Regions from separate parts of the Paenibacillus sp. JNUCC 34 genome, predicted to be linked through region 1. Evidence: a T-box and tRNA genes for the amino acid it is inferred to sense, from the RefSeq annotation. Region 1 holds a T-box; the other holds one or more tRNA genes.

The links. The T-box of region 1 lies ahead of pheS (phenylalanine--tRNA ligase subunit alpha). A T-box ahead of a tRNA ligase gene usually reads a tRNA of that ligase, here a tRNA-Phe.
Region 2: it encodes a tRNA-Phe, which carries the amino acid that the T-box ahead of pheS (phenylalanine--tRNA ligase subunit alpha) is inferred to sense. The anticodon was not compared.

The regions. Positions count from the first base shown of each region.
Region 1 covers NZ_CM177770.1:1,252,985-1,261,948, forward strand. The annotation lists gene abc-f (ribosomal protection-like ABC-F family protein) at 1-1,521, shown strand, start outside; gene AC2TF5_RS05740 (nucleotidyltransferase domain-containing protein) at 1,624-2,463, shown strand; T-box leader at 2,559-2,830, shown strand; gene pheS (phenylalanine--tRNA ligase subunit alpha) at 2,907-3,941, shown strand; gene pheT (phenylalanine--tRNA ligase subunit beta) at 3,971-6,421, shown strand; gene zapA (cell division protein ZapA) at 6,676-8,499, shown strand; gene AC2TF5_RS05760 (cupredoxin domain-containing protein) at 8,633-8,964, opposite strand, start outside.
Region 2 covers NZ_CM177770.1:887,578-896,541, reverse strand. The annotation lists gene zwf (glucose-6-phosphate dehydrogenase) at 1-309, opposite strand, end outside; gene AC2TF5_RS04050 (YwmB family TATA-box binding protein) at 449-1,219, opposite strand; gene AC2TF5_RS04045 (response regulator) at 1,360-2,010, opposite strand; gene AC2TF5_RS04040 (sensor histidine kinase) at 1,988-3,070, opposite strand; gene liaF (cell wall-active antibiotics response protein LiaF) at 3,112-3,756, opposite strand; gene AC2TF5_RS04030 (PspA/IM30 family protein) at 3,962-4,654, opposite strand; gene AC2TF5_RS04025 (PspC domain-containing protein) at 4,656-5,144, opposite strand; gene AC2TF5_RS04020 (PspA/IM30 family protein) at 5,147-5,821, opposite strand; gene AC2TF5_RS04015 (hypothetical protein) at 5,870-6,175, opposite strand; tRNA gene AC2TF5_RS04010 (tRNA-Leu) at 6,487-6,566, opposite strand; tRNA gene AC2TF5_RS04005 (tRNA-Arg) at 6,575-6,651, opposite strand; tRNA gene AC2TF5_RS04000 (tRNA-Cys) at 6,663-6,736, opposite strand; tRNA gene AC2TF5_RS03995 (tRNA-Gly) at 6,748-6,822, opposite strand; tRNA gene AC2TF5_RS03990 (tRNA-Gln) at 6,836-6,910, opposite strand; tRNA gene AC2TF5_RS03985 (tRNA-His) at 6,930-7,005, opposite strand; tRNA gene AC2TF5_RS03980 (tRNA-Trp) at 7,029-7,102, opposite strand; tRNA gene AC2TF5_RS03975 (tRNA-Tyr) at 7,110-7,195, opposite strand; tRNA gene AC2TF5_RS03970 (tRNA-Thr) at 7,199-7,274, opposite strand; tRNA gene AC2TF5_RS03965 (tRNA-Phe) at 7,296-7,371, opposite strand; tRNA gene AC2TF5_RS03960 (tRNA-Asp) at 7,401-7,477, opposite strand; tRNA gene AC2TF5_RS03955 (tRNA-Met) at 7,510-7,586, opposite strand; tRNA gene AC2TF5_RS03950 (tRNA-Val) at 7,606-7,681, opposite strand; tRNA gene AC2TF5_RS03945 (tRNA-Glu) at 7,755-7,829, opposite strand; tRNA gene AC2TF5_RS03940 (tRNA-Ser) at 7,846-7,937, opposite strand; tRNA gene AC2TF5_RS03935 (tRNA-Asn) at 7,943-8,018, opposite strand; rRNA gene AC2TF5_RS03930 (23S ribosomal RNA) at 8,154-8,964, opposite strand, start outside.

The DNA.
Region 1 (8,964 bases):
CAGCAGGCTAATCAGGAGCAAGGGGAAGAATTGCTTATAAGATACGGTCAGCTGCTCGACGAATACGAGACCGAAAACGGTTTTCAGTGGGAAACCGAGGTTGAGAAAGCGATGACCATGCTCGGGATTCATTCTGAGCTGTGGAACGTTTCATTCCGCGAATTAAGCGGGGGGCAAAAGACCCGGGCTCAACTCGCAGCCTTGTTAGTATCAGAGCCGCAGCTGCTTCTGCTGGATGAACCGACCAACCACTTGGATGGGGAGAACCTTCTGTGGTTGGAACAATGGCTGCTTTCTTATAAAGGAACCGTCTTGTTTGTATCTCATGACCGGGTATTCATGGATAAGGTAGCTACAGCAATATGCGAGTTAACCTCCGAAGGTTTGAAACGGTATAAAGGAGGGTATACCGCATATCGTCAAGAGAAGGAAAGAGAATTGCGGGAACAGGAGGCGCTTCACCGCAAACAGGAGCTCGCCCGCAAAGCGTTGGAGGAATCCATCCGGAGATATCAAGAGTGGTTTCATCAAGCGCATAATTCCGCCGGGGATCAAAACGAAGTGAAAATCACAGCGAGTTTCTACAAGGCTAAAGCGAAAAAGAACATTTCCCGTTATCATGCCAAACAAAAGGCACTTGAACGTCTTGAAGCTGAGGCAGTGGATAAGCCGCGGAATGATCCTAAACTCAATATGAAGCTCGGCGGGGAAACGTTGGGTGCACGAATGCTGATTCGTGTAGAGGATCTAAGTTTTGGCTATGGAGACGGGCTTCTTTTTAACAAGCTTTCTTTTCAATTGTCCCGCGGTGACCGTTTGGCCGTTCGTGGTCCTAATGGAAGTGGCAAAACAACGCTACTCAAGTTGCTGATGGGTGAGATCGAGCCGTCTGAGGGTAAGGTGGTACATCATCCGGCATTAAAAATCGGGTATTTTTCGCAGGAGCTGGAAGGATTAAATTTGGAAACGACCCTGCTGGACAGCCTACTGGTACTCCCCGACATGACGCAAAGCCGGGCGAGAACGCTACTGGGATGCTTTTTGTTCAGTCGGGATGATGTATTCAAAAAGATAGGCGATTTAAGCATGGGTGAGAAATGCAGAGCGGCCTTTTTGAAATTGTACTTTAGCGGCGCGCATCTTCTGGTGCTTGATGAACCGACCAATTACCTCGATGTGGATACCAGGGAAGTGATTGAAGCGGTGCTTGGAGATTACCCCGGCGCCATTGCGCTTGTATCCCATGACCGTTTTCTGGTTCAAAAGCTGGCGAATCGACTGCTTACACTGAACCCGGAAGAAGATCCCGTATGGTTTGAAGGTAGCGCAGAAGAGGAAGAGGAACAGCTGTCTCGAAGCCATGTTATCAGGGGGGACAGTCAAAAGGAAAACCGCCGGATGGAGCTGGAGTTCCGGATTCAGGAGCTTTTGGAAACCACGCCGGACAGCAGCGATAAAGAAGCCGAGCAATTGTTGGAAATACGTGCGTTGCGACAAGAGTTGAAACAGCTATATGGCTAAACTTCACCGCATCATGCTTGGGAATGAGCCAAGCATGATGCGGGGTCATTGATTCACTGATGTTATTTGTTCATTAGTAATCGAGTTTAGGAGATGACAACAATGACTGTAGATGAAATCGTGAAACATATTAGCAGTGAACTTGAACATGTACCTGGAGTGGTTGGCATCGTTCTTGGCGGATCAAGAGCCAGGGGAAACCATAGGTCGACCTCAGATATCGACATCGGTATTTATTACGATGAAGAGGCTGGGTTTGACATCGAAGAGATAAACCGTGTAGCTGAAAAATTGGATGATAGGCAAAGAGAAAATTTAGTTACGCCTATTGGGGGTTGGGGCCCATGGGTAAATGCCGGGGGATGGCTTGTTGTTCGGGGGCATCATGTCGACCTGATTCTTAGAGATATGCACAGAGTGTCGAAGGTCATTGATGATTGTTTGTTAGGAGAAGTATCAACACATTACCATGCAGGACATCCGCATGCTTTTTTGAATGTGATGTATATGGGGGAAATCTCGATCTGTAAAGTGCTGGTGGATCCGATAGGGAAAATACAAAACCTAAAGGTGAAAACGACACCTTACCCAAAAGCATTGCAGGATGCGTTGATCGGATATTTCAGGTTTGAAGCATCTTTTTCTTTGATGCACGCTGACAGCAGTGTTAACAAAGATGACATCTCATTTGTAGCGGGCTGCTGCTTCCGGACGATATCCTGCTTGAATCAGGTGCTGTTCGCAAAGAATGAGGAATACTGTGTAAATGAGAAAAAGGCGGTGGCCTTGGTGGATAGCTTTCAAATGAAACCGAGGGATTATAAGCTGTGGATTGATAAAATCATGACGCTTCTATCATCAGAGCAAGACTATACTAGAGAAGGTGTAGATATGCTTGGTCAGCTTGTTCAAGAAACTGAAATGCTGCTGGATCAACACTGATCCACAGGTTTCACTTCATGAACTGTAAAAAAGGCATATGAACTTGTCATGAGAGGCAAAATTGAATATAATATAGACTATATATGCTGAAAAATGTAAATGCGTAGATGGAGAAGAGTAAGCAGTGCCTCTTTACAGGGAGGAGACGCCACAGATTGAGAGCGTTTCTATGGAAACAGGCTGTTGAAGTTCGCTCCGGAGCAGTTCCCTGAACGCGGTTTTGGCTGTTCAGTAGGGGATAACGGGTTCCGACACGTTATGTCGGTTAAAGTGAGCATGCGGCTGATGGCTGCTGAATAACGGAAGTTGTTCGGGTTATGTATTAGCGTGCTAACAAGGGTGGTACCACGGTCTTTTCGTCCCTTTCGGGAGAAAAGGCCTTTTTTTGTTGAGTTGAACTACTTTGTACGTCACTGAGATGAAAGAAGGGGGCATGAGAGGCCATGAAAGAAAAGTTGGAAGCATTAAAGCAGGAGGCATTGGCCCAACTGCAGGAGGTAATAGATCCGCAAAGTTTGAATGATCTGCGGGTCAAGTACTTGGGGAAAAAAGGTGCATTGACTGAAATTTTAAGAGGGATGGGATCTCTGAGCGCTGAAGAGCGTCCGGTTATCGGCCAGGTCGGAAATGTAGTGCGGGGAGCCATCGAAGAACTTGTTACAAGTAAACAGGAGGCTTTTCAGCGTAAGGAAACCGAGGAGCGCTTGCGCGCGGAGAAAGTGGACGTTACACTGCCAGGACGCAAGCTTGCTCAAGGCGCTGTTCACCCGCTCAGCAGGGTTGTTCAAGATATCGAGGACATTTTTATTGGGATGGGATACCGTGTAGCGGAAGGTCCAGAGGTAGAGACTGATTATTTTAACTTCGAAGCGCTCAATCTTCCCAAGAACCACCCGGCACGTGATATGCAGGACTCCTTCTATTTAACTGAAGATCTGCTGATGCGTACACAGACGTCGCCGGTTCAGGCGCGGACTATGCTGGACATGAAAGGCGAAACGCCTGTTAAGATTATATGCCCTGGTCGTGTATTCCGTCGTGATGATGATGATGCGACACACTCCTTCCAGTTCCACCAAATTGAAGGGCTTGTCATTGGACGCAATATCCGTATGAGTGATTTGAAGGGTACCCTGCTGCAATTCGTACGCGAAATGTTTGGGGATAACACGCAAATACGTCTTCGTCCGAGCTTCTTCCCGTTTACTGAACCAAGTGCAGAAGTGGATGTATCTTGTGTGAGATGCGGTGGCAGCGGCTGCCGTGTATGTAAGCATACAGGATGGCTGGAAATTCTGGGCAGCGGAATGGTTCATCCGAAGGTACTGGAGATGGGCGGATATGATCCGGAGCAGTACAGCGGTTTTGCCTTCGGGATGGGTGTTGAACGGATTGCGATGCTGAAATACGGTGTAGATGACATCCGTCATTTCTACAATAACGATATGTCATTCTTGAAGCAGTTCGCACGGATATAACTTTAAACAAAAGAAGGAAGTGAACGGTCATGAGAGTATCAACGGAATGGTTATCCCAATATATTTCTCTGGAAGGCGTATCGGCTGAAGAGCTGGCAGGCCGCATCACCTCGGCGGGTATTGAAATCGACGTCATCGAGGATCGCAATCAGGGAATTAATAAAGTAGTTGTTGGATATGTAAAGAGTAAAGAAAAGCACCCTGATGCGGACAAGCTGAACATTTGTATCGTGGATGCTGGACAAGAAGAAGATTTGCAGATCGTGTGCGGCGCTAAAAATGTCGATGCAGGTCAGAAGGTGCCTGTTGCTATGGTCGGCGCGAAGCTTCCTGGAGGATTGGATATCAAAAAAGCGAAGCTGCGCGGCGTACTTTCACAGGGCATGATATGTTCCGCGAAAGAGCTTGGTATGAACGATAAGCTGCTCCCTAAAGAGTTGCAGGAAGGAATATTGGTACTTCCGGAAGGAACGGAGGTCGGTGTGCCGATTGTAAATGTGCTTGGACTTGATGATCAAGTGCTTGAGCTGGATTTGACTCCGAACCGTTCTGACTGTCTTAGCATGTTGGGAGCTGCTTATGAGGTGAGTGCGATCCTCGGAAGAGAAATCACTCTCCCTAAACCTGAAAAGGAACTGGTAGAAGTTAGCGATCCAGCGGCAGATCATATCTCGGTATCCATTGAGGCCGGGGAGCAGTGTCCTCATTATGCTGCGCGTTATATTACAGGGGTTAAAGTGGGAGCTTCGCCGCTCTGGATGCAGAATCGCTTGATGGCTGCTGGCGTTCGCCCGATCAACAATATTGTTGATATTACCAACTACGTCATGCTGGAATACGGGCAGCCGCTGCACGCATTCGATGGTGATCAATTGGCTGATGGTTCTGTACTTGTCCGTATGGCTCAAGCCGGTGAAACGATGACGACACTTGACGGCCAAGAGAGACGCCTGGAGCCGCATATGCTGGTCATTACAGCAGGCGGTAAACCTGTAGCTCTGGCAGGCGTTATGGGTGGACTGGATTCTGAAGTGACAGACAATACGGTAAACATTTTCCTGGAATCGGCAAAATTCGATGGTGGAACGGTTCGCAAAACTTCCCGTCAGCTTGGCCTCCGTTCTGAAGCAAGCTCCCGTTTTGAGAAAGAAGTAGATTCGGCCAGAGTCATTCCGGCACTGAATCGTGCGGCCGCTTTAATGGCCAAATATGCCGGAGGAACTGTGCATCAAGGGATCGTAGAAGCTGGAGCAGCTGATTCTAAACCGAAAGTGCTTGAGCTTTCTCTTGAGAAGTTGAACTCTTATCTAGGTACAGACCTGTCTCAGCTCGAAGTGAAAACGATCTTTGCCCGGCTGCATTTCGCATGTGGCGACGCGGCTACCGACTTAATTGAGGTGGAAGTTCCAACTCGGCGCGGTGACATTCAGTTAGATGTAGATTTGATTGAGGAAATTGCCCGCCTTTACGGATACGACAATATTCCGACAACTGCAATTGAAGGACCAACGACACCGGGTGCGTTGACGAAATCCCAGGCTATCCGCCGCGGCATCCGTCGTATGTTGACTCACGCTGGATGGCAGGAAGTGCTTGGATACTCCTTCATTCACCCTCAGCAGTCGGAAACGTTCACGTCACTCGGAGATGGAGGAAAAGCGGTGAAGTTGGCGATGCCAATGAGCGAGGACCGTGGCGTACTCCGTACGAGCCTAATTCCACAGCTGCTCGATATCGCTGTTTATAATGCTAACCGCAAGCATCCGGATCTTGCATTGTTTGAAATCGGAAATGTATTCCATACACATGAAGATACATTGACAAAACAGCCGCTGGAACAGCCTGTGCTAGGACTTCTCCTGACAGGACGCCTTGGAAGTAAGCAGTGGAATGTACAGCCTGAAAAGGTTGATTTCTTCGATCTGAAAGGTGCGTTAGAAACGGTATTTGAAATGCTTGGTCTGGATGGCGAGCAGATCACTTATGCGGCTGACCAGCCTGACGGCTTCCATCCTGGACGTTCTGCATCCGTATATGTTCAGAACGGAAGTACCAAAGTGAAGCTTGGAACACTCGGCCAGGTTCATCCTCAGCTTCAGCAAGATAAAGATCTCGAAGATACGTATGTAGCTGAAATTTTGCTGGATCCGCTTTACGAACTCGCTAACAGCCGCGTACAATACCGTGATCTTCCGCGATTCCCGGCTATGGAACGAGATTTAGCGGTAGTAGTCGATGAAGTGGTAGAAGCGGGATCGCTGATCCGAGTTATCCGCGAACATGCAGGTGAGCTGCTTCAGAATGTACAGGTGTTTGATGTCTTCACCGGCAGCAAATTGGGTGAAGGAAAGAAGAGTGTCGCTATTTCTCTCACGTATCGTCATCAGGAACGGACGCTTACTGATGAGGAAGTTGCGGCAGCAAATGAAAAAGCAGTTCAGGCGCTGGAACAAACTTTTGGCGCGGAATTGAGAAAATAGAAGGAATTGGGGAAAGCCGCATCGAATTACACATTCGATGCGGTTTTTTTTAGGATAAGAAAGTATAAACACCGGAGTAAAATAAGATATCTTGATAGTCAGGAGAACAGACTTCCTGATCGACAAATATACATCAAAATACGGTCTAGCTTACTTTGAGTTCGTCTAGAAAGACTTTCTCATATATAATGTAGAAAGAGGAAAGACCGTAAAGACACCTTAGAATCAACACACAATTGAAGGAGGGCACAACAGTGACTACACCGGATCGTACACGTGTTACCGTAGAAATTTACGGAACTTCCTATAAACTAGTTGGCAGCAGCAGTGATTATATGAAACAGGTAGCCAATTATGTCGATGATCGTATGCGCACTATATCGAAGGCTCATTCCCGTTTGGATACGCCTAGGATTGCCGTACTTGCTGCTGTGCATATGGCTGAGGAAGCTGTTCAAATGCAGCAGTTCCAGAACGAGGTTAAACTTCTTACGGCTGAACGGAGTGAACTTCGCTCCGAATTGGCCCGTATTCAAACTTTGCAATTAGAGCAGCAGGAATCATACCAGAAGAAGAACGAAGAGCTTGAAAGCAAACTTAATGAACAGACACTGCTTGCATCAGAGCTTGGAACCGTGAAAGAGAATTTAACTGCGGAATCCGAGCGTATGAAAGAGCTTCTACAAAAAGAATCTGCGCGGGTGGCAGATATCCAGAAGGAGAAACAGCAGCTGGAGCAGAGACTTACCCAACAGAGTAGTGATTTGGAGAAGCGTCATAAACAGGCTTTGGAGGAAATGAAGCGTCAGCATGAAGCGCAGATCCAGCAAATGCAAAAAAATCATGAGCAATCCACAGAGCAACTGGAGCAAAATTACAAGCGTTCTGCCCAACAGGCGGAACAGAAGCATGCTCAATCCGTTCAACAACTGGAGCAGAACTACAAGCAGTCTTCTGCACAGCAGGATGAGCATCATAAAACGGCTGTTCAGGCCTTGGAGAAGAAACTCACGGAACAACAAAGTAACGGGAACAGTCTGCAATCCCGTCTGACTGTAACGGAGAAAGAGCTTTCCGTACTAAAGGGAGAGTCATCTAAACTGAAAGAGAATCTTCAGCGTACACGGCAGCAACTTGAAAGCTCAACGAAGGAGCTGCAGACTGCCAAGGTTAAGGTAGAACAGTTGACTGGGGAGCGGGATTCTTTGAAGCAGGAGGCTGTAAAGTCGGAAGAAGAACGACGCCGGCTTCAGAAGCTGGTCGTGGATGCGAACCAAAGTTCCCGAAAGCTGCATGATGATATTCAACGTCTAAATGCTGAGGTCAAATCCTGGACTACACTTGCTGAGCAGCGTAAAGAAGAAATCGGAGATTTAGAAATGCGCATGGTTGAAGCGCTTGAGGTTTCTGAAACTTTAGAAGAGGGTATGAAGACACTTCAGGAAGAATTGAATGTTCTGAAGGACGAAGCGGAGCGTGATGCGGCCCGGCGTCAGTCATCCGAACAGGAGCGGAGTGAACTTCAACTCAAAATCGAAGAGCTAGAGAAAGTTAGCCACGAAGCTTCGACTAAGGAGGATGAGACCCGTAAACTGTACGCCATGCTGGAAGAAGAATATGATACGGCATCTGCTCAGTTGGACCAGCTTCGCAAGTCTGCATCTGAACGAGATAACCGTGAACAAGAATACAGTGAGCTTCTAAGGTTGGCAGAGGAAGAGTTGGCTGTATTCCGCAGTAAGTACGAAACTCTGGTCAATGAACGGGAACAATGGGAGCAGACGGAGACTGATCTGAAAGAGGAGATGGACTCCTGGCGTCAGGAAATAGCAGCGTCTCGTCAGACATGTGATCTGCTAGAAGATGAGAAGAAAGCCACTTCCGAGGAGCTTTCTCAGCTAGGTGAGCAGTATGAGCTGGTAATGCATCAACACCGGCTGCTGCAAGCAGAAATTGAAATCCAGCGTGAGAAGTCAGACAAGCTGGAGGAGGAACACCGGAAGCTTCAGGAAGAGTATTCCAAGCTCCAGGTTGAATATAATGAATGGATTGAATTGATTGAGCAGGATCACCGTTGACACCCGAGAACCTTGTCAAGGGAAGCATTGCTGTGAAATTCGTTTCAGGATAAAACAAACCTCCAGATTCACAAGTGACTTTCCCTTGGAATTCTGGAGGTTATTATCATGCTTATGATCGAAAAGAGGTGTTCTACTCTTCGATAATAAGTTTGGAGATCATTTTTGTATGTCCTGGACCGCACATGATGGAGCAGGAGATATCGAATTCGCCTGTTTTATCTGGTGTTACAACAGCTGTATCATTTTTGCTGTCGAGTTGCAGGTTGAGTACAGGAATCAGTACACCATGATTGCCTTCTTCATTTTTGAAAGTGACCTTTACAGGAACACCTTTTTTAAGTGTGTACTCAGCTTGATCAAACTGGTAGTTTGATGCGCTAATTACAAGCTCTGCTTCAGGCTCGACACCTGTATCTGTTACTCCGGTTCCGTTGGTTGGAGTAGCTTCTTTATCTCCGCCGC
Region 2 (8,964 bases), 370 kb from region 1:
GTCAATATTGTTAATATCTAAAGATTTATATTCAAAATGCTGCGCGAAATTACGCCATTCCTCATCCTGTTCAGAACGATATCGACAAAATTCCTGAATCGAGCGATACACGTCCTCACGGAATTCATCCTGAGACCGCGGACGCCGTGCCACGCCGATTACCGCAAAATCCTCTGCCAACTTTCCTTCGCGATAGAGACTATAGATCGCCGGGAACAATTTGCGTCTTGCCAAATCGCCGGTCGCTCCAAAGATGAAAAATACCGCTCCCGGTGTCTTTAATGAATCTAGATTTTGATTTTCAGCCATGGCTCCTCATTCTTTCTCTATGTAATATAGTGTATTTTTATGCATCACGACATAACATGATGTGATGACATTTTAGCATATTCATATAAAGTATGCTATCTCATTTCATACATTTTCATCGTTATCTCAGAAAGCGAGTTTAGTATTCTATTGTAATAACGGGAAATCCGATTGTAATTCTATTATTTTCCTTCATCGAATCTTCATGCACTGCTATTTGCATATGAATAGGGCTCTCTCCACCCATAACATAGGTTTTCAGAGAGGGAACTTCATAGGAGCGGCTTTCGGTCGTGGTATCCTGATAGGAATCCACTGCATTAAGTGGCAGTTGTACGGCCAGCTCTTCCTCTAATCTTTGTACCGTTTCACCTGCTGTCATCCCATTGTATACAGTGCCCTGAATTGAAGCATTCCATGCGGGTTTAATTCCCGTTTTCATCATAGAAGCTTGAGCTTTCTCCTGTAAACTAATCAGGTGTTGAATACCATCCGGTCCTTGGGCATCCAGTTGTATTTTCACGTAGCTCCGTTCTCCAGCCTGAACCCAATCCATCCGTATATCGATATCAGAGATGACATCTCGAGCTCGATAGGCCTTTTCCCCGTGTTCTAGCTCAACAGACAGATCACTTATACCCATCTCTTCAGCAAGAATACTCGCAGCTTGTTCACTTTCCTTACCTGACAAAGACTTGCTCTCTCCTTGCAATTTTACAGTTACATGCAGCGATGAATCCATCTGTGCCGTTCCCAGTGCATACAGCAGTTCCAGTTCACTGCCGGAAGACTCCACCAAAAGCTCGGAACCTCTCTTATTCGTAGAATCCATCGTGAATCCGGCTAATATCCCTGTAATCCCGCACAATAACACCATAACCGCTATGAATTTCATTCCGAACCGCTGCATGTATAACCGCCCCTTTATACCGAAATCTATCAATCTAGTAAAAGGATTCCCGATTACAGCGAAAATATTCTGTTCATAACAAAAAAGACCCCACCGCTATCCGGCAGCCGGGATCTTTGTTACTACTGATGTTGGAACAGTTACTCTGCGAGCCCGTTTTTGTAGGCATAGATGGCCGCCTGTGTACGGTCCTCAACTCCAAGCTTCGCCAGTATGTTTGTCACATGAAACTTTACGGTTTTAATACCTATAATCAAATCATCTGCAATATCCTGATTCGACTTGCCCTGTGCGAGCAGGCGCAGCACTTCCATTTCCCGATCCGTCAGCTCACTGTGAGCAGGAGCTTCTGCTTGCGGGTGACGGAATCGGTTCATCATTTTCGATGCTACTTGAGATTCCAGTACCGACTGTCCACGTGCGGCTGCCCGGATGGCATCCGCAACCTCGGAAGCTCTGGACGTCTTCAGCAAATAGCTGAATGCCCCAGCTTCGATGACAGGATACATTTTTTCATCATCCAAATAGCTGGTAAGGACGATAACTTTACAGTCAGGATACAGCTTTAGCAGCTGCCGAGTGGTCTCTATCCCGTCCATTCCTTCCATCACGAGGTCCATCAGCACCACATCCGGATGGTATTCTTCTGCTAACCGTATGCCTTCTTCTCCACTGCCGGCTTCTCCGACCACTTCAATCCCGTCCTCCGTACCCAGCACGGCGGCAAGCCCAATTCGAACCATTTCATGATCATCAACAAGCAGCACTTTAATTGGCGTTTCCAACTCCATCTACTTCACCCCGGTTTCGTTCTTCGTCCATCAGAGGGACGGATATCTCGATGCGAGTTCCTTTACCGGGCGCAGTAATAAACTGTATGGAGCCGCCAAGCTCCGTCACCCGTTCCTGCATGGTAGAAAGACCATAAGAGGTTTGTTTTTTATCATCCACCTCAAACCCGACCCCATCATCCCGCAGCGTAACACGCACCGTGTTTTGCTTCCGCTGAATGCGGATGTCCATTCTGTCCGCTTTGGCATGTCTCAACGTATTGGACATCGCTTCTTGGATAATGCGGAATAGATGATTCTCAATCCCCTTCACAAGGGTTACTCCTTCATCCATTTCCAATGTAATCTCCATTGGGACTTTAATCTGCAGCTCCCGTATCAGTTCACGGAGCCCCTGCTCAAGTGCTTTACCCTCCAGGTATACCGGCCGCAAATGAAGCAGGAGTGCCCGCATTTCCGACTGAGCTACCGCTGACATTTCCTCAATCAGGGCTACCTGCCGCTGTGCTTTACCAAAATCCTTTTCCAGCGTACGACCAACGGCCGTGGCAGTCATCGATATAGCGAACAGCTGTTGAGATACCGAATCATGAAGCTCCCGTGCCAGACGCTGCCTCTCCTCCACAATGGCCGTTACACGGGCCTGTTCAGCCAGTTGTGCATTGTTCGTAGATAAACGCTGAAGTGAATTCACTTGCTCCTCCCAGCGTTTACTGATCCGTCCCAGCTGTTCTCCAAGGCGTCCTACTTCGTCTTCGCCCATGTCGGGCATGACAGCTGACGTTACGCCGCCTTTTTCCCAGGTTACTAAGGTTTCCCTAACCCCATCAAGCCTTCGTTTTATTCGGTAGCTCTGAAAAAAACCATACACAGCTCCCAAGCTAACCGGTAAAAGCACTAACGTTATCCCGGCTTGAATACCATTCCTCCAGGAATCAAAAGGCTTGAAATAGTCGTATGTATATAAAATGTACAGCGTAACCAGCATAACCACAAAGCCCAGAAGGGTGCCCTCACGGATACTTCGGGTAATGATATTAGCCTTTTTCTCCGATTTCATCGGGCAGCCCTCCTGCTTTCCTCACTTTGCGGTATCTTGGATCAAACCAGGCGTATGTTGAGATCACCACCAAGATATGAAACGATAAACTTCACTTTATATTCACTAGATTCATAATTCGGCGATTTCCAGTTCAGACGATTCATGATTCCGGTCTCCCGCTGCCTGCCGATGTCTATAGATCCAAAAAGAACAAAAGCTTCAATCTCTACACCATAATAGTCAGGTAGCGCTAAATCGATATCTCCAAGAATACCATGGAACATCATAACCGTACTACGTTCCTCCGGCAATGCAAGCGACAAATCCACATCAGCCTCACCAAGGACATGCCACACGCTCATACTCTTCATGACCCATGGAGCACTGTCCCAATCAAAGTTGGACATAATATTCTGCCTTTGAACGAATCGGTCATTTTCGTGAGCACGGCGTGCTTTCCCATAAAATATTCCGAGCGACAATAAGCCGATTCCGATAATGAGCATCAGGTGATCCAGAAGAAGCAGAACGGTTCCCACACCAAGTATAATATATCCCTTTCGGACAGAGCCGCTTCGAATCTGATGAATACCTGCAACCATCAGTAGAAGAGCGACGATGGTAAAGAAACCAAACCATCTGCCGAAAAGCATAAACACACCGATGCCAATCAATCCAAATGCAATCCAGCGATTTCTATCCATGCCGCACCTCCCCAAGATGATTATAAGCCATGAAAAGCCAAAACAGTGCGGGAATCCGCACCGTATGGCTTACCATTATATACTGAACGGTTTACCCCGAAATTATGAAGGATACCCAATATCCGTACATCAAGTTCATTCAGTAGTTTATCACATTTCCTAGTTTTACGAATACTTCTTTTATAAAATCCTGACTTGCGTCTTCCTATTTCCCTTCTTTTGCAGAGCCACCATTCATTTTGTTTCTGAGAGCGTTAAGCTGCTCATCCACTTTCATCTGCTTTTCAACGTCCACAGGACTAGTGTAAGCTACGTTGTTCGGACGGTATGGTGCACGCATTACATCCGCTTCTGCTTCCAACTGCATAATTTTTTCTTCCATGCGGTGGAAGCCCATCGAGGCGCTGCCGCTTTCGATCGAGTGCAGACTACTTACTTGCGACATTTGCTTCTTCGCTTTAGCCATTTGAGCACGAGCTACAAGCTCATTACGCTTGTTGCGCATTTTGTAGAACTCATCCTTCATTTCATGAAGCTGAGCAACCAATTCTTTGGCTTGGGTTTCAGACTGCAGGTGAAGCTCTGTGTATTCTGTTTCTTTTTGATCAAAATAGATTTTCTCTTCCAGAAGCTTACGTGCAACTTCCTCTTGACCGTTCTTCAAAGCCAGTTCTGCTTGAGCTTCACGCTGAGCAGCCATTTTCACAGCTTCTTCCACACGTTGTTTCATGCGGCGCTCATTAGCCATTTGCTTAGCAACCGTTACCTCTGCCTCGTGAATTTCTGCTTCCATGTCGCGCAGATATTGATTCAGCATAACAATTGGATCTTCAACCTTATCGAGCAACTCGTTCACCGATGCTTTTGTCATATCTTTAATTCTTTTAAATACTCCCATTTTATAAATCTCCCTTCTCATACCTCGATAGTTTTTTCTTAAGTTCTTCTATTTCTTTCTTCATAGCCTTCTTCTCTATGTCCTTCATCATGGAATCCAGATCAGCCTCTGACGCTTCGTCATGTCTAGAGGCATATCCTCTGTCATAAGATGACGGTCCTGCATTTCTCGGTCCAAAGTTGTCCCGGGCATCACGATAAGTTCCGCCAGGACGGTTGTTATATCCGCCATATGAGCCGTTCGGTCCATAATGGTAATTGTTCTGACCACGGCCTGGGCCGCCCGGGCCGTATGGATCGTGATAATATGGTTCCTTCGGAATGACCAATGACGCGATCAAATAAATAAATAATGTCGTACCGCCAGTAAAGAAGATACTGATGACAAATATAATACGGAGCAGGGTTGTTTCTACACCAAACGTTTCAGACAATCCGCCTATCAACCCGGTGAACATTTTATCTCTGGTAGAACGGTACAATCTTGTCATATTTACTCCTTTCCGCTGTTATTCAGCTTCTCCTTCAAACGGGCAAGCTCGCGATCCAGCACAGTTGAAACACTTTCACCAGTCTGAACCAGATACTCTTGACCCATTTTGCGAATATCGCGGAGACTCTTTGCTTCAAGCTCCCAATCGCTGAGACGGTCATCCAACCGGTTGAACATTTTCGGTACATCTTGGCCACCATAAGATCCTGTGCGCTCATTCATTTTTTGCTGAAGGCGCAATGTCTCCATCCGAGCAACATAGTACTGACGTTTACTGTACACCGACTGATATTCCATACGAAGCTCACCCAACTGTTCTTCTACTTCTCTGAGCGCTTCGCGGCTAGTAATTAACAGCCCCTCGTACTGTTCAATCTTTTCTTCATAGATCAGTTTTTCTTGAAGAGCCAGTTTTGCCAGATGATCTTCCCCAGCTTTCAGTGCCAGAAGTGCTTGTTCTTCCCGTTTATTCTTCATCGTCTCAGCTTGGCTTACCTGCAGCTTCAATTGTCGTGTATGAGACTCGCACTGTTGCAGCAGCTTCTCAGCCTCCGTAATGTCTTGCCGGGTAGAATGTAGAAACTGATCAATCAATCGAACTGGGTCCTGACTTTGTTCAAGCTTCTCATTTAGAGTGGCAGCCGTGATGTCCCTTATGCGTCGAAAAACACTCATAATTTCTTTATCCTCCTCTTCTATCAAGTTCATTGTGTTACAGGTTTATTAGTAGTAACGACGGCTATTTCCACCTTTAAATCGAGAAACTCCGTAGACGATCAAGACAATCCCAAGTATCGGGCCAAACAGCCAGGAAAGCTTACCGATCAGCGACAATACGCCGATACCTAGTATGATCCAGCCGAAAAACGTGTTACCGCGGCGGATTCCGTAATAGCCAAGTGCGATCATTGCCAGTGGTATCAGTAAGCTGAACAACCATCCAAGCACTGGACCGAATACCCCAAGTAATACTAACGCACCCAAACCAATAAGGAGGATTCCCATTCCATTATCTTTTGTACTTCTCATTTATACACCGCCTTTCCGTCTTATTTATCATTCATTTGTGACTTGTTCAACCTTATGATCTTATTTTAGGTTAATTCTATTCAATCTAAAACGGACCCTGGACGGTTTTTCATCCTCGACCTAAGTCGGGGAAGGGGTAAGACCTCAGTCCAACAAGACTACAACAAATAGCGAATAACAGGCACCATGCCATCATTCGCAGTTCTTGTTATTACTTATCCGTTTATTCTTCCGACTGCTCGTTGAATGACGGCGGTCAACCACAGAACACAAAAAAAGAACGTGGATAATATCCACGTTCTTTTTGATGATGCCGGTGAAGGGACTCGAACCCCCACGGTTTCCCTCACGATTTTGAGTCGCGCGCGTCTGCCAGTTCCGCCACACCGGCTTACCTAATGGCGTGCCCTAAGAGATTCGAACTCCTGACCTTTTGATTCGTAGTCAAACGCTCTATCCAGCTGAGCTAAGGGCACATAGTTTATAATGGAGGCGCCACCCAGATTCGAACTGGGGATAAAGCTTTTGCAGAGCTGTGCCTTACCACTTGGCTATGGCGCCAAAAACAAAAATGGAGCGGACGACGGGAATCGAACCCGCGACCCTCGCCTTGGCAAGGCGATGCTCTACCGCTGAGCCACGTCCGCATAAAAAAATTAATGGCTGGGGATATAGGATTCGAACCTATGCATGACGGAGTCAAAGTCCGTTGCCTTACCGCTTGGCTAATCCCCAATATGATTTTTGAAATATATGGGGCGATCGATGGGACTTGAACCCACGAATGCCGGAGCCACAGACCGGTGCGTTAACCCCTTCGCCACGACCGCCATATTCAAAATCATAATTCTATTGGCAGGGGCAGCAGGAATTGAACCCACACTAACGGTTTTGGAGACCGCTGTTCTACCTTTAAACTATGCCCCTATAAAACTGGTGGAGGATGATGGATTCGAACCACCGAACTCGTACGAGAACAGATTTACAGTCTGCTGCGTTTGGCCACTTCGCTAATCCTCCATGTGGTGCCGGCGAGAGGACTTGAACCCCCAACCTACTGATTACAAGTCAGTTGCTCTACCAGTTGAGCTACACCGGCGTATACAGTTGTTAAAACAAATGGTGGCTCGGGACGGAATCGAACCGCCGACACGAGGATTTTCAGTCCTCTGCTCTACCGACTGAGCTACCGAGCCATAAAAGCTCTTTCGGTTATAATGAAGAATGGCGGAACTGACGGGATTCGAACCCGCGATCTCCTGCGTGACAGGCAGGCATGTTAGGCCTCTACACCACAGTTCCACAAGGCATTACCGCTGTTATAGCGATATAATTGGTTGCGGGGGCAGGATTTGAACCTACGACCTTCGGGTTATGAGCCCGACGAGCTACCGAACTGCTCCACCCCGCGTCATTAAAAGGTGTATATATGGTGGAGGCTGAGGGGTTCGAACCCCCGACCCTCTGCTTGTAAGGCAGATGCTCTCCCAGCTGAGCTAAGCCTCCATAATTAAACCGACTTTCATCTTATCAAAATACTGCCCACTTATCAAGAGTTAAAATAATACTTATAATAAAGTGGTGACCCGTAGGGGATTCGAACCCCTGTTACCTCCGTGAAAGGGAGGTGTCTTAACCCCTTGACCAACGGGCCTTACTGAAATATATAGTGGCGGAGAGAGAGGGATTCGAACCCTCGAGACGCTTTTGGCGCCTACACGATTTCCAATCGTGCTCCTTCGGCCAACTCGGACACCTCTCCATAAATGGCTCCCCGAACAGGACTCGAACCTGTGACAACTCGATTAACAGTCGAGTGCTCTACCAACTGAGCTATCAGGGAACATTATTCAATTCAAGTGTTTGATCACTTGAAAACTAGATACGAAACATGAATTTGCGAATTATGCTTCCGAAGCACCTCACACCGTAGTTCAAAGCGTATGCTTTCGATGTAAGCTTCACTTCATGAAACTTGTAGGATAAGCCCTCGACCGATTAGTATTGGTCAGCTCCATGCATTGCTGCACTTCCACCTCCAACCTATCTACCTCGTCGTCTTCAAGGGGTCTTACTAATTGGGAAATCTCATCTTGAGGGGGGCTTCACGCTTAGATGCTTTCAGCGCTTATCCCTTCCGTACGTAGCTACCCAGCCATGCTCCTGGCGGAACAACTGGTGCACCAGCGGTACGTCCATCCCGGTCCTCTCGTACTAAGGACAGCTCCTCTCAAATTTCCTACGCCCACGACAGATAGGGACCGAACTGTCTCACGACGTTCTGAACCCAGCTCGCGTACCGCTTTAATGGGCGAACAGCCCAACCCTTGGGACCTACTTCAGCCCCAGGATGCGATGAGCCGACATCGAGGTGCCAAACCTCCCCGTCGATGTGGACTCTTGGGGGAGATAAGCCTGTTATCCCCAGGGTAGCTTTTATCCGTTGAGCGATGGCCCTTCCATGCGGTACCACCGGATCACTAAGCCCGACTTTCGTCCCTGCTCGACTTGTAGGTCTCGCAGTCAAGCTCCCTTATGCCTTTGCACTCTTCGAATGATTTCCAACCATTCTGAGGGAACCTTGGGGCGCCTCCGTTACTCTTTAGGAGGCGACCGCCCCAGTCAAACTGCCCACCAGACACTGTCCCCGCACCGGGTTACGGTACTAGGTTAGAACCTAGATACGATCAGGGTGGTATCCCAACGGCGCCTCCACAGAAGCTTGCGCTCCTGTTTCCTAGGCTCCCACCTATCCTGTACAGATCGTACCCAAATCCAATATCAAGCTG